3 regions of the Janthinobacterium rivuli genome follow, and region 2 is predicted to be linked to each of the others. Evidence: predicted binding sites of a transcription regulator. Region 2 holds the regulator's gene; each other region holds the start of a gene.
What was found. Region 2 encodes sigma-54, which starts transcription at its own class of promoters, with help from an activator protein. Its sites were predicted from a motif close to TGGCANGNAANCTGCTTT; they were not measured.
Positions count from the first base shown of each region.

Region 1: a site for sigma-54 is predicted at 2,487-2,504, ahead of glnA (type I glutamate--ammonia ligase). Genes of this name have one in related genera too.
Region 3: a site for sigma-54 is predicted at 1,942-1,959, ahead of P9875_RS20625 (EDSAP-1 family PEP-CTERM protein). Genes of this name have one in related genera too.

Region 1 is NZ_CP121464.1:1,449,102-1,452,490, reverse strand. Features, by position in the region: gene glnL (nitrogen regulation protein NR(II)) at 1-304, opposite strand, end outside; gene P9875_RS06595 (DUF4124 domain-containing protein) at 310-792, opposite strand; gene glnA (type I glutamate--ammonia ligase) at 974-2,389, opposite strand; gene P9875_RS06585 (rhodanese-like domain-containing protein) at 2,775-3,236, shown strand.
Region 2 is NZ_CP121464.1:816,674-820,062, forward strand. Features, by position in the region: gene lptC (LPS export ABC transporter periplasmic protein LptC) at 1-238, shown strand, start outside; gene lptA (lipopolysaccharide transport periplasmic protein LptA) at 264-845, shown strand; gene lptB (LPS export ABC transporter ATP-binding protein) at 845-1,600, shown strand; gene P9875_RS03660 (RNA polymerase factor sigma-54) at 1,605-3,083, shown strand; gene hpf (ribosome hibernation-promoting factor, HPF/YfiA family) at 3,153-3,389, shown strand, end outside.
Region 3 is NZ_CP121464.1:4,527,778-4,531,166, reverse strand. Features, by position in the region: gene P9875_RS20630 (EDSAP-1 family PEP-CTERM protein) at 1-775, opposite strand, end outside; gene P9875_RS20625 (EDSAP-1 family PEP-CTERM protein) at 885-1,868, opposite strand; gene P9875_RS20620 (glycosyltransferase) at 2,057-3,289, opposite strand.

The DNA.
Region 1 (3,389 bases), 630 kb from region 2:
CGCTGACGATGCTGTGCACGCGCAGCGGCTCGCGCCCCAGGCGCTCCAGGCTCAGATCCTGGCGCAAGTCGGAAAATTTATGTTCGAGCGCCTGCGCGCAAATGCCGGCCAGCTCCTCGGGATTCAAGAACAGCGCCGTCAGCTTTTGCCGCGACAAGGCCTTCAATGAGCTTTCCAGCAAGTTTTCCGCCGCCGCGTTGGCATAGCTGATGCGGCCATCGCCATCGAGCAGGATCACGGCCGAGGCCAGCAAATCAAGGCCGGCCAGGTGGGCGGGACGGCTGGAATGGTTGTCTAGTGTCATGTGCTTTACCGAATATTCGCGATCTCGCGTTTCAGGGCCTCGACGTTCTGCTGTGTCCGGCCAATGTTGTCCTTCAACTGCGCCACTCTTTCCTGGTATTTCGCATAGTTACGCTCATTGCCCTGGCGCTCGGGCTGGCCGGCATTGAATTCCAGCCGCTGCGCCGCCAGCTTCTGCTCTTCGCTGCGCAATTCGTCCTGCAGGATCTGGCGCCGGTCCAGGTCGCGCGCGCGCTGTTCGGCGCCATCGACCTTGGGAAACGCGCCAGCGGCAGGCGCAGCCGTGGCCGCCGCCTGCGTGGCGGGCCGGGCCGGCGCGCCGGCCAGCGGCGCCGTCCTGCGTGGCGGCTCCGTCATGGCGCCCGGCAAATCGAGCAGCTGGCAATGCGCGCCAGCCCGCTTGTCCGTGTACGTCTTGTGTCCTTGCGCATCGGCGCAGACATACAGCTGCCCGTGCGCCTGTGCCGCCGCGCCCAGCAATCCTGCCATCAGCGCCATTCTGTAATGCTTGGTCAATCTTCACTCCTGTCGGCTCGTGCCGTATCAATCCTTGGCCGACTATACAACACCGTACTGGCGCCGCATTGGTACTGCATAAAAAAACGCGGGCGAGACCATCGCCTCACCCGCGTTTTTTATTCACTACCGGCACATTGCCGGCGTGGCGCCATTACAGCGAGTAGTACATGTCGAACTCGGCAGGATGCGTGGTCATGCGCATGCGCTGTACGTCCTGCATTTTCAGTTCCAGGTAAGCGTCGATCATCGAATCGCTGAACACGCCGCCACGGGTCAGGAACTCGCGGTCCTTGTCCAGTGCATCCAGAGCTTCTTCCAGCGAAGCGCATACGGTCGGGATCAGTGCGTCTTCTTCTGGCGGCAGATGGTACAGATCTTTCGAGGCGGCTTCGCCCGGATGGATCTTGTTGGCAACGCCGTCCAGGCCAGCCATCAGCAGTGCGGCGAAGCACAGGTACGGGTTCGCCAGTGGATCCGGGAAGCGCGCTTCGACGCGGCGGCCTTTTGGATTGGCCACGTGCGGGATACGGATCGAGGCGGAACGGTTTTTCGCCGAGTACGCCAGTTTCACTGGTGCTTCGTAGCCTGGTACCAGACGCTTGTACGAGTTGGTGCCCGGGTTGGTGATCGCGTTCAGTGCCTTGGCGTGCTTGATGATGCCGCCGATGTAGTACAGGGCGAAATCGGACAGGCCGGCATAGCCGTCGCCAGCGAACAGGTTTTTGCCATCTTTCCATACGGATTGATGCACGTGCATGCCCGAACCGTTGTCGCCAACGATAGGTTTCGGCATGAAGGTGGCGGTCTTGCCATAGCTGTGCGCCACGTTCCACACCACGTATTTCAGGTTTTGCGTCCAGTCGGCGCGCTCGACCAGGGTCGAGAACTTGGTGCCGATTTCATTCTGGCCGGCGCCGGCCACTTCGTGATGATGTACCTCAACCGGGATGCCCAAGGACTCGAGAATCAGGCACATTTCCGAACGCATGTCCTGGAAGCTGTCCACTGGTGGCACGGGGAAGTAGCCGCCCTTGACGGTAGGACGGTGGCCGCTGTTGCCGCCTTCGATGTCCTTGCCGGTCGACCACGAACCTTCGTCCGAACCGATCTTGACGAAGCAGCCCGACATGTCGATCTTCCAGCGCACGCTGTCGAAGATGAAGAATTCTGGCTCAGGGCCGAAGTAGGCGGTGTCGCCCATGCCCGACGATTTCAGATAGGCTTCGGCGCGTTTCGCGATCGAGCGCGGGTCGCGGTCGTAGCCCTTGCCGTCCGACGGTTCGATCACGTCGCACTGCATGAACAGGGTCGTTTCTTCCATGAACGGGTCGATATTGGCCGTGTTTGGATCCGGCAGCAAGATCATGTCGGACGCTTCAATGCCTTTCCAGCCAGCGATCGAAGAACCGTCAAAGGCGTGGCCCGACTCGAATTTGTCCATGTCGAAGTGCGACACGGGAACCGTCACGTGCTGCTCTTTACCACGGGTATCAGCAAAGCGGAAATCAACGAATTTGACTTCGTTTTCTTCTACCATCTTCAAGACTTCTGCGGCTGTCATTGCCATGCGTATCTCCTAAATGAATGTGGGGTGAGCCGACCTTAGTGCGTCTGGGCTGATGAAGCGAAGCAAACATTGCGTGCCACCAAAACTCATAAGGATCATAGCAGATTCCATGCCAGCTTCTGATGGGATGTGGCGGCCCAGGTCAAAACCCGGCCTTGCCAGTGAAAGTTTTCCTGCCCGCGATTTTCCTGCTGCGTTTGCGTCAAATCAAGAATGCACTAAGCAAGTGCAAAAAACGAATAACGCACCATTATCGTGCATTTTGTGCCGATTCTTGAAAAATGCCTCGTTGTGGTGCATACGCGATGCACCATGGTTTTCCGTTTGCGAGGCGCGGACGGCGCACTATAATCGTCCACACCTGCCCACTTTCATCGAGGACGCCATGACCACCGCCGCCGACATCCTGACCACCGCCCGCAGCCGGGCCAATGAAGGTACGCCGTATGCCGGCGCCGTCACGCCGCAGGAAGCGTATGACCTGCTGCAGGGCGATCCCGCCGTCAAGCTCATCGATGTGCGCACGAATGCCGAGCGCGACTGGGTGGGCCGGGTCGACATCGCCGATACCCAGCATGGTGCGGTGCAGTGGGCCACCTATCCCGGTGGCGTGCCGAATCCCGATTTCCTCGCGCAGCTGGCCGCCCAGGCCGGCAAGGACGAGGTGCTGCTGTTCCTGTGCCGCTCCGGCGTGCGTTCGCGCCACGCCGCCAAGCTGGCGACCGAGCACGGCTACCTGCACTGCTTCGACATCCTCGAAGGCTTCGAGGGCGACAAGGACGCCGACGGCCACCGCAAGCAGATCGGCGGCTGGTGCAAGGCGGGGTTGCCGTGGCTGGGCGCCTGACGCTGCCAACTGACTATCTGAACAGTGTTTGATCTGGCGGGCCACCTTGCGGCCCGCCATCGGCTACAACCATCCATGCGCGCCCGATTTTTTCAACTGCGGCGCAAATTCTTCTTGCGAACGTGTACCTTATATAGTACAACGTAGAGGTGC
Region 2 (3,389 bases):
GATCGACCGCGTGGCCAGCCCGAAGGCGCAGAACCTGACGGTCAGGACGGAAGCGCTGACGGTGTTCCCGGATGAGGAAAGAATGGAAACGGACGTGCCTGTCGATATCCTGACGGGCGCCTCGCGCCTCAATGGCGTCGGCATGAAGGCCAATAACGCCACCGGCGTGGTGGAAGTGCAGAATGCGCTGCGCATGGTCCTACCGCCGAAACCGCGCCCGGCCGCGGCGGCAAAATGACAGAATGAAACAAGGAAACCATACTATGAAGAAGATCTTGCTGTTGACCGTATTTTCCCTGGCCATCATGGGCGTGGCGCATGCCGAGAAGGCCGATTCCGAGAAGGAAGCCGTCATCACGGCACGCAGCGGCCACGTCGATGACGTCAAGCAGGTGCGCACCCTGACGGGCGACGTCGTGCTGGTGAAAGGCACCCTGACCATGAAGGCGGGCCGGGCCCTGATCACGGAAGATCCGCAAGGCTACCAGTTCATTACCTTCTGGGCCGATCCCGGCAAGCTGGCCACCTTCCGCCAGAAGCGCGATGGCGCGGGCGACCTGTGGGTCGAAGGCGAAGCGGAGCGCGTGGAATACGACAACAAGACGGAAGTGGTGAAACTGTTTTCCAGAGCCAAGCTGACCCGCCTGGAAGGCACGAAAGTCACCGACGTGGCCAACGGCGCCTTCATCTCGTATGACAGCCGCAAGGAAGTGTTTGCGATGGAAAATTCCAACAGCGGCACCAGCACGCCCGATGGCGGCAGCGTGCGCATGGTGATCCAGCCGAAGACCAAGGCGCCGGCGGCGGAGAAAGCGCCGGCCACGCCCGCGCCAGGAAAGAAATAATGGAAAATACACGTTGCGGCAGCACCCTGATCGTTCGCGGTCTGCAAAAAACCTATGGCAAGCGGCAAGTCGTGCATGATGTCTCGCTGCAAGTCGAATGCGGCGAAGTGGTGGGTTTGCTGGGCCCGAACGGCGCCGGCAAGACCACCTCGTTCTACATGATCGTCGGCCTGGTGCCGTCGGACGGCGGCAGCATCGATATCAGCGGCGTGGACATTTCCAGCCTGCCGATTCACCGCCGCGCGCAGATGGGCCTGTCTTACCTGCCGCAGGAAGCGTCCGTTTTCCGCAAGCTGACGGTGGAAGACAATATCCGCGCCGTGCTGGAAATCCAGACCGTCGAAGGCCGTCCTTTGAAGAAGGCCGAGATCGAGGAGCGCCTGGACAAATTGCTGGCCGACTTGCAGATTGAAAAGCTGCGCGAGAACCAGGCCCTGTCCCTGTCTGGCGGCGAGCGCCGCCGCGTGGAAATCGCCCGCGCGCTGGCCACCGATCCCCGTTTCGTGCTGCTCGACGAGCCGTTCGCCGGCGTCGATCCGATCGCCGTGATCGAGATCCAGCGCATCGTGCGTTTCTTGAAGGAGCGCAATATCGGCGTGCTGATCACCGATCATAATGTGCGCGAGACGCTGGGTATCTGCGACCGTGCCTACATCATCAACCAGGGCTCGGTGCTGGCGTCGGGACGCCCCGACGACATCATCGCGAACGAGTCGGTACGCCGGGTCTATCTGGGCGAACACTTCCGCATGTAAGCCAATGAAACAATCATTGCAGCTGCGCACTTCGCAGCACCTGGCACTGACGCCGCAGTTGCAGCAATCGATACGCCTGTTGCAATTGTCTACCCTGGAATTGCACCAGGAGCTAGAGCAACTGCTGACGGACAATCCCTTGCTCGAACGCCTCGACGATCCGCTCGACCGTTCGCTGCGCCTGCTGTCCGATGGCGCCTTGAGTTCCACGGCGGCGCCGGCCGAAGCGCCGCCCCAGCCGCCAGGCCAGGAAGCGCCCGCCGCGCCGGCCGAAGCGGAAACTTTTGATGGCGAGGCGGGCGACAGTCCGGCCGCAGCCGAGGGCGGCGACAGCGACTGGAGCGAGGCGAGCCGGGGCAAGGCGCCCGACGACGAAGATTCGCGTCCGCAGCTGGAGGCCCATCACTGCACCCTGCGCGAACACCTGATGGAGCAGATGCGCGTGACGGTGCTCGAATTGCGCGACCGCGCGCTGGTCGAGCTGATCATCGACGCGCTCGACGACAATGGCTACCTGGAAGAGTCGCTCGACGACATCCTGGCGCGCCTGCCGGAAGAGCTGGAAATCGACGCCGACGAGATGCGCACGGCCTTGTCGCTGCTGCAAAGTTTCGATCCGCCCGGCGTGGGCGCGCGCAATGCGTCCGAATGCCTGGCCCTGCAAATCAAGCGCTTGCCGCACATCGCCATGGTGACGCGGCGCATGGCCCTCGTCATCGTGGAAAAGCACCTGGCCTGGTTTGCCCAGCGCGATTTCAACAAGCTGAAAAAAGCCCTCGATTGCGACGAGGAAGACTTGCGCGAAGCGCAGACGGTGATTCGCCAGTGCAATCCGCATCCGGGCGCCGTGTTCGCCTCGGACGTGTCCGATTACGTGGTGCCCGACGTCGTCGTCAAGCGCGCGCGCAATGGCTGGCAAGTGACCCTGAACAACGATGTGATGCCGCGCCTGCGCGTCAACGCCATGTACGCCAACCTGCTCAAGCAGGGCAAGGGCGAGGGCGCCATGGGCGCACAGTTGCAGGAAGCCAAGTGGCTGATCAAGAATATGCGCCAGCGTTTCGACACCATCCTGCGCGTGGCACAGGCGATAGTAGAAAGACAAAAGAACTTTTTCTCGCATGGGGCCGTTGCCATGCGCCCCCTTGTGCTCCGTGAAATAGCTGATACACTGGGTTTACACGAGAGTACTATCTCGCGGGTAACAACTCAAAAGTACATGCTGACCCCGCACGGCATGTTCGAGTTGAAATATTTCTTTGGTAGCCACGTCGCCACCGAAGCGGGGGGCGAAGCGTCATCGACGGCGATACGGGCATTGATCGTGCAACTGACAGGAGCAGAAGACCCTAAAAATCCTTTATCCGACAGTAAGATTGCGGACATGCTGGGGGAACAAGGCATGGTGATTGCGCGACGTACTGTTGCCAAATACCGGGAAGCGTTGAAAATTCCGCCAGTGAGCCTGCGTAAGTGTTTGTAAGTTTTTTTCGGTTCCTCTGCGGGCCGGATAGGATGGACCGCACGAACCCGATCATCTTTAGGAGTGTGTATGAATCTCACCATCAGCGGACATCATCTCGAAGTGACACCAGCCATCCGTGAATACGTACAAACGAAGCTGGAGCGTGTGAAACGTCATTTCGATCAAGTTATCGATATCGCCGTGATTCTGACCGTGGATAACCTCAAAGAGAAAGAAAAACGTCAAAAGGCTGAAGTCAACCTGCGTCTGAGTGGCAAAACCGTCTATGTGGAAAGCCTGGCGCATGACCTGTATGCCGCAATC
Region 3 (3,389 bases), 2.6 Mb from region 2:
GCGCGCCGCAGCCGCTGGGGTCGTAGGTGAACATGCTGCCGCTGGTGAGCGGCGTTTGCGCGTAACCCGTATTGAGGTTGGCGGCATCGGCCAGTTCGGTGCCGCCCAGGATGCCGGAGCCGAGGTTGCCGTCGGGCGCCCAGTTGAAGACGATCTGGCCATTTTCATCGATGATGGTAAATGTCAGCGCCATGTTGGTGGTGGCCGCCGAGCCCGTCCCGGCCAGCGCGTCCAGGTACAGCTGCATGAAGGGCAGGGCCTGGAAGTCGAAGGCCAGGGTTGCGCCAGGCTGGCCGACGACGAAATTGACCGTCATCGCGGTGCTGGAGCCATTGCGTCCCGAGGCGTCGGCGCTGCCGCCGCCCGTCAGAAAGGTTTCCGCCGCATTCACCGTATGCGTGCTGGTCGAGCCCGGTGGGAAAGGGGGAATTTGCGAAGTGACGATCTGCGCCTCGCCGCGCGCATACGAGGCGTTGCCCATGCCTTGCCGGGTAAAGTCGTTTTCTCCCTTGGTAACGGCGCCGCGCTTCGCTTGCAGCGCGTCGATCTCGTTGCTGCCGCCATTGATGATACTGCTGCCGTTGAGCGTGGCGGTGGTGCGCGACAGGTCGATATTGCTGAGCAAGCTGGTGGAGCCGGTGGGATTGCTGATGACCAGGCCAAAGACACTGGTGTACGAATAACCGTAGGCGGCGGCACTGGCAGTGCCGCTGCTGGCCAGCAGCAGAAAAGCTAACAGGACTGTTGGCAGCCGGGTGCAAGAAAATATAGTCATGAAAATCCTCATCTCCTGATCGGTCGCGTTGTAAGGAAAACCGACAGGTTTGCCACATAAAAAAGGCGAGGAGAGCCTCCTCGCCTGTGAATCCCCCCTGTTGCCTGGTTCAGGCGGCAACCTTGCGGCGGCGGGCATAGCCCAGGCCAGCCAGACCCAGGCCCAGCAAGGCCAGGGTGCCCGGTTCCGGTGTCGCTTGCTGTTTCACCAGATCCACGCTTTCCACCGCATTCAGGGTCAGCGTGTAGTTGCCGGCAGTCAAGGCATTGCTGACGGAGCTGAAGTTGCTGCCGCACACCGTGCCGACACCGGTGCCCGTGGGCGTGCCGCAGCCGGAAGGGTCGTAGGTGAACAGGTTGCCGCGCGTGAGGAAATTGGTCGCCAGGCTGGTGTTCAGGTTGGCGCCATCGGCGTTTTCCGTGCCGCCGAAGATGCCCGAGCCGATCGCGCCATCGGGCGTCCAGTTGAACACCGTCGCACCGGTCGCATCCGTGATGGTGAAGGTGACGACCAGGTTGGCCGTGGCGGTGGATAGCTGGCCGACCGTGCTTTGCAGGAAGACTTGCATGAAGGGCGAGGCCAGGAAGTCAAAGCTCAAGGTTGCCGTGGGTGAGCCGACGATGAAATCGACGGAAAAGCCCGTGGTCGAGCCGTTGCGCCCGGAAGCATCGGCCGTGCCGGCGGGGCCTGCGAGGTGGGCTTCGGCCACGTTCACCACCTGGGTGGAGGTGGAGCCGGGCGGGAACGAGGGGAACTGCGTGCTGACGATCTGCGCATCGCCGCGCGAATAGGTGTTGGTGGGGCCTTGCTGCGTGAAGTCATTCTCGCCCTTGGTGACCGCGCCGACGTTGGCGCGCGGGGCATCGAGCGAGCCGGAGCCGCCATTGATGACGCTTACGCCATTCAGGGTGGCCGTGCTGCGCGAGATGGTGGTGCTGTTGGCCACCGTGATCTGGCCCGTTGGCACGGCGATCACCAGGCCGAAGATGTTGTTGTAGGAATAGCCGTAGGCGCCCGCCTGTGCGCTACCGGCGGCGCACAGCATGGCCAGTGCCGCTGCGGCCGGGAGCAGTTTCAGTTTCGAGAGTTTCATTGTATTCACCTCGTGGTTGAGTGAGTCTGGGAGTCTTGCTTGAGTCCTGTCGGCAGGTGCTCATGGCCAGATCTAAGCGACTTCCATGCCAACGCATGAGGTTCTATTGAAATCAAGGACTTGGCGTGCTTTTGTTGACGTTCTGCAGGTGTTGTCGGACGCTCTGTAAGAAAAACCGACGCCGCCCGTCAAGGCAGGCCGCCTGGTGGCAACGAGCCCAGCAGGGCGTGCATATGGGGCAGCAAGCGTTGCCCTGGCACATAGTTGCGCATGGCCGTGGCCAGCTGGCGCGCCGCCAGCCTGGCTCGGCCATCGTCGAGCATGCGCGTGGCGGCATGGCGCAGGGCGGTTTCCTGGAAGCGGTCGGCGCGCAGCAGCAGGCCGGCACCGGCCCCGGCGATGCCGTGCATGTTGAGGAATTGATCAAGGTTGCCGGCGATGCCGATGACGGGCACGCCCGCCGTCAGCGCCTGCTGGCTGGTGGGGCTGCCGCCGTTGCAGATCACCAGGCTGGCGCGCCGGGCGGCCGCGTCGCCGGGCAGAAAGGGCGCGACATAGGCATTCGGCGGCACGGCGTCGACGCGGATGGTGCCGGCCGTGGCCGCCAGTACGGTGACGGGCAGGGGCGCCAGCGCGCGCAGCACGCGTGGCAGCAATTGCCCCTGGCCGGAGCTGCCCAGGGTGACGTAGATGATGGGCCGTCCGCTGCTCAGTTCCGGGCGCTGCCACCAGTCGGGCAAATCAAGCGGCGGCGCCCAGATGACGGCGCCCAGGTAGTCGTGCGTGGCCGGCATGGCTTGCGGCGGAAACAGTTGCGGAATATCCGCGTACAAGGTGCGGTCGGCATCCGTATAGATGCGCCGCAAGTCGCTGCCCAAGGATGGCAGGCCATGGCGGCGGCGCACGCGGTTCAGGGGCACGGCGTGCGAGGCGAAGGCCAGCGGGCGGATCAGGCGGAACAGGGGATCGGCCAGCCAGATGGGCAGCATGCCCGTCAGGGGCAGGCTGGGCACCGTGTAGTGCTGGCGCACCCAGGGACTCCAGTAGGCATTGCTGACGGTAATGTAGGGAATGCGCTGCAGGCGCGCGCTGACCGACAGCGACAGGCGGAAGTCGCCGATCACGAGATCGGGCTGGACGGCATTGAGCAGGCGCAAGTCGTCTTCCACATACGCGTGCAGCGTACTTTCCGTATAGACGGGCTTGCCGTGCGCCAGCGCCTGCAGAAATTGCAGCGATGAAATACTGTCGATGCGCCAGCGCCGGAAGGGCGCTTGCTTGAAGCAAAAGTCATAGCCGTCGGCACAGGCAAAATGCACCTCGTACTTGTCCTCGTCCAGGCCCTGGGCCAGGCTCAGGGGACGGCCGACGTGGGCCAGGGTCACTGCCTCGGCCATAAAGAGGATTTTCTTGCGCGCCATGGAAATCGCTTGCACTCGTAGCTGGAGGGGATGCTTGTCAAGTTGGAGTGGCGCCACGCCGTTTAGTTCCCTGCAGCGTGCCACTGGCGGGCGCCAGGAT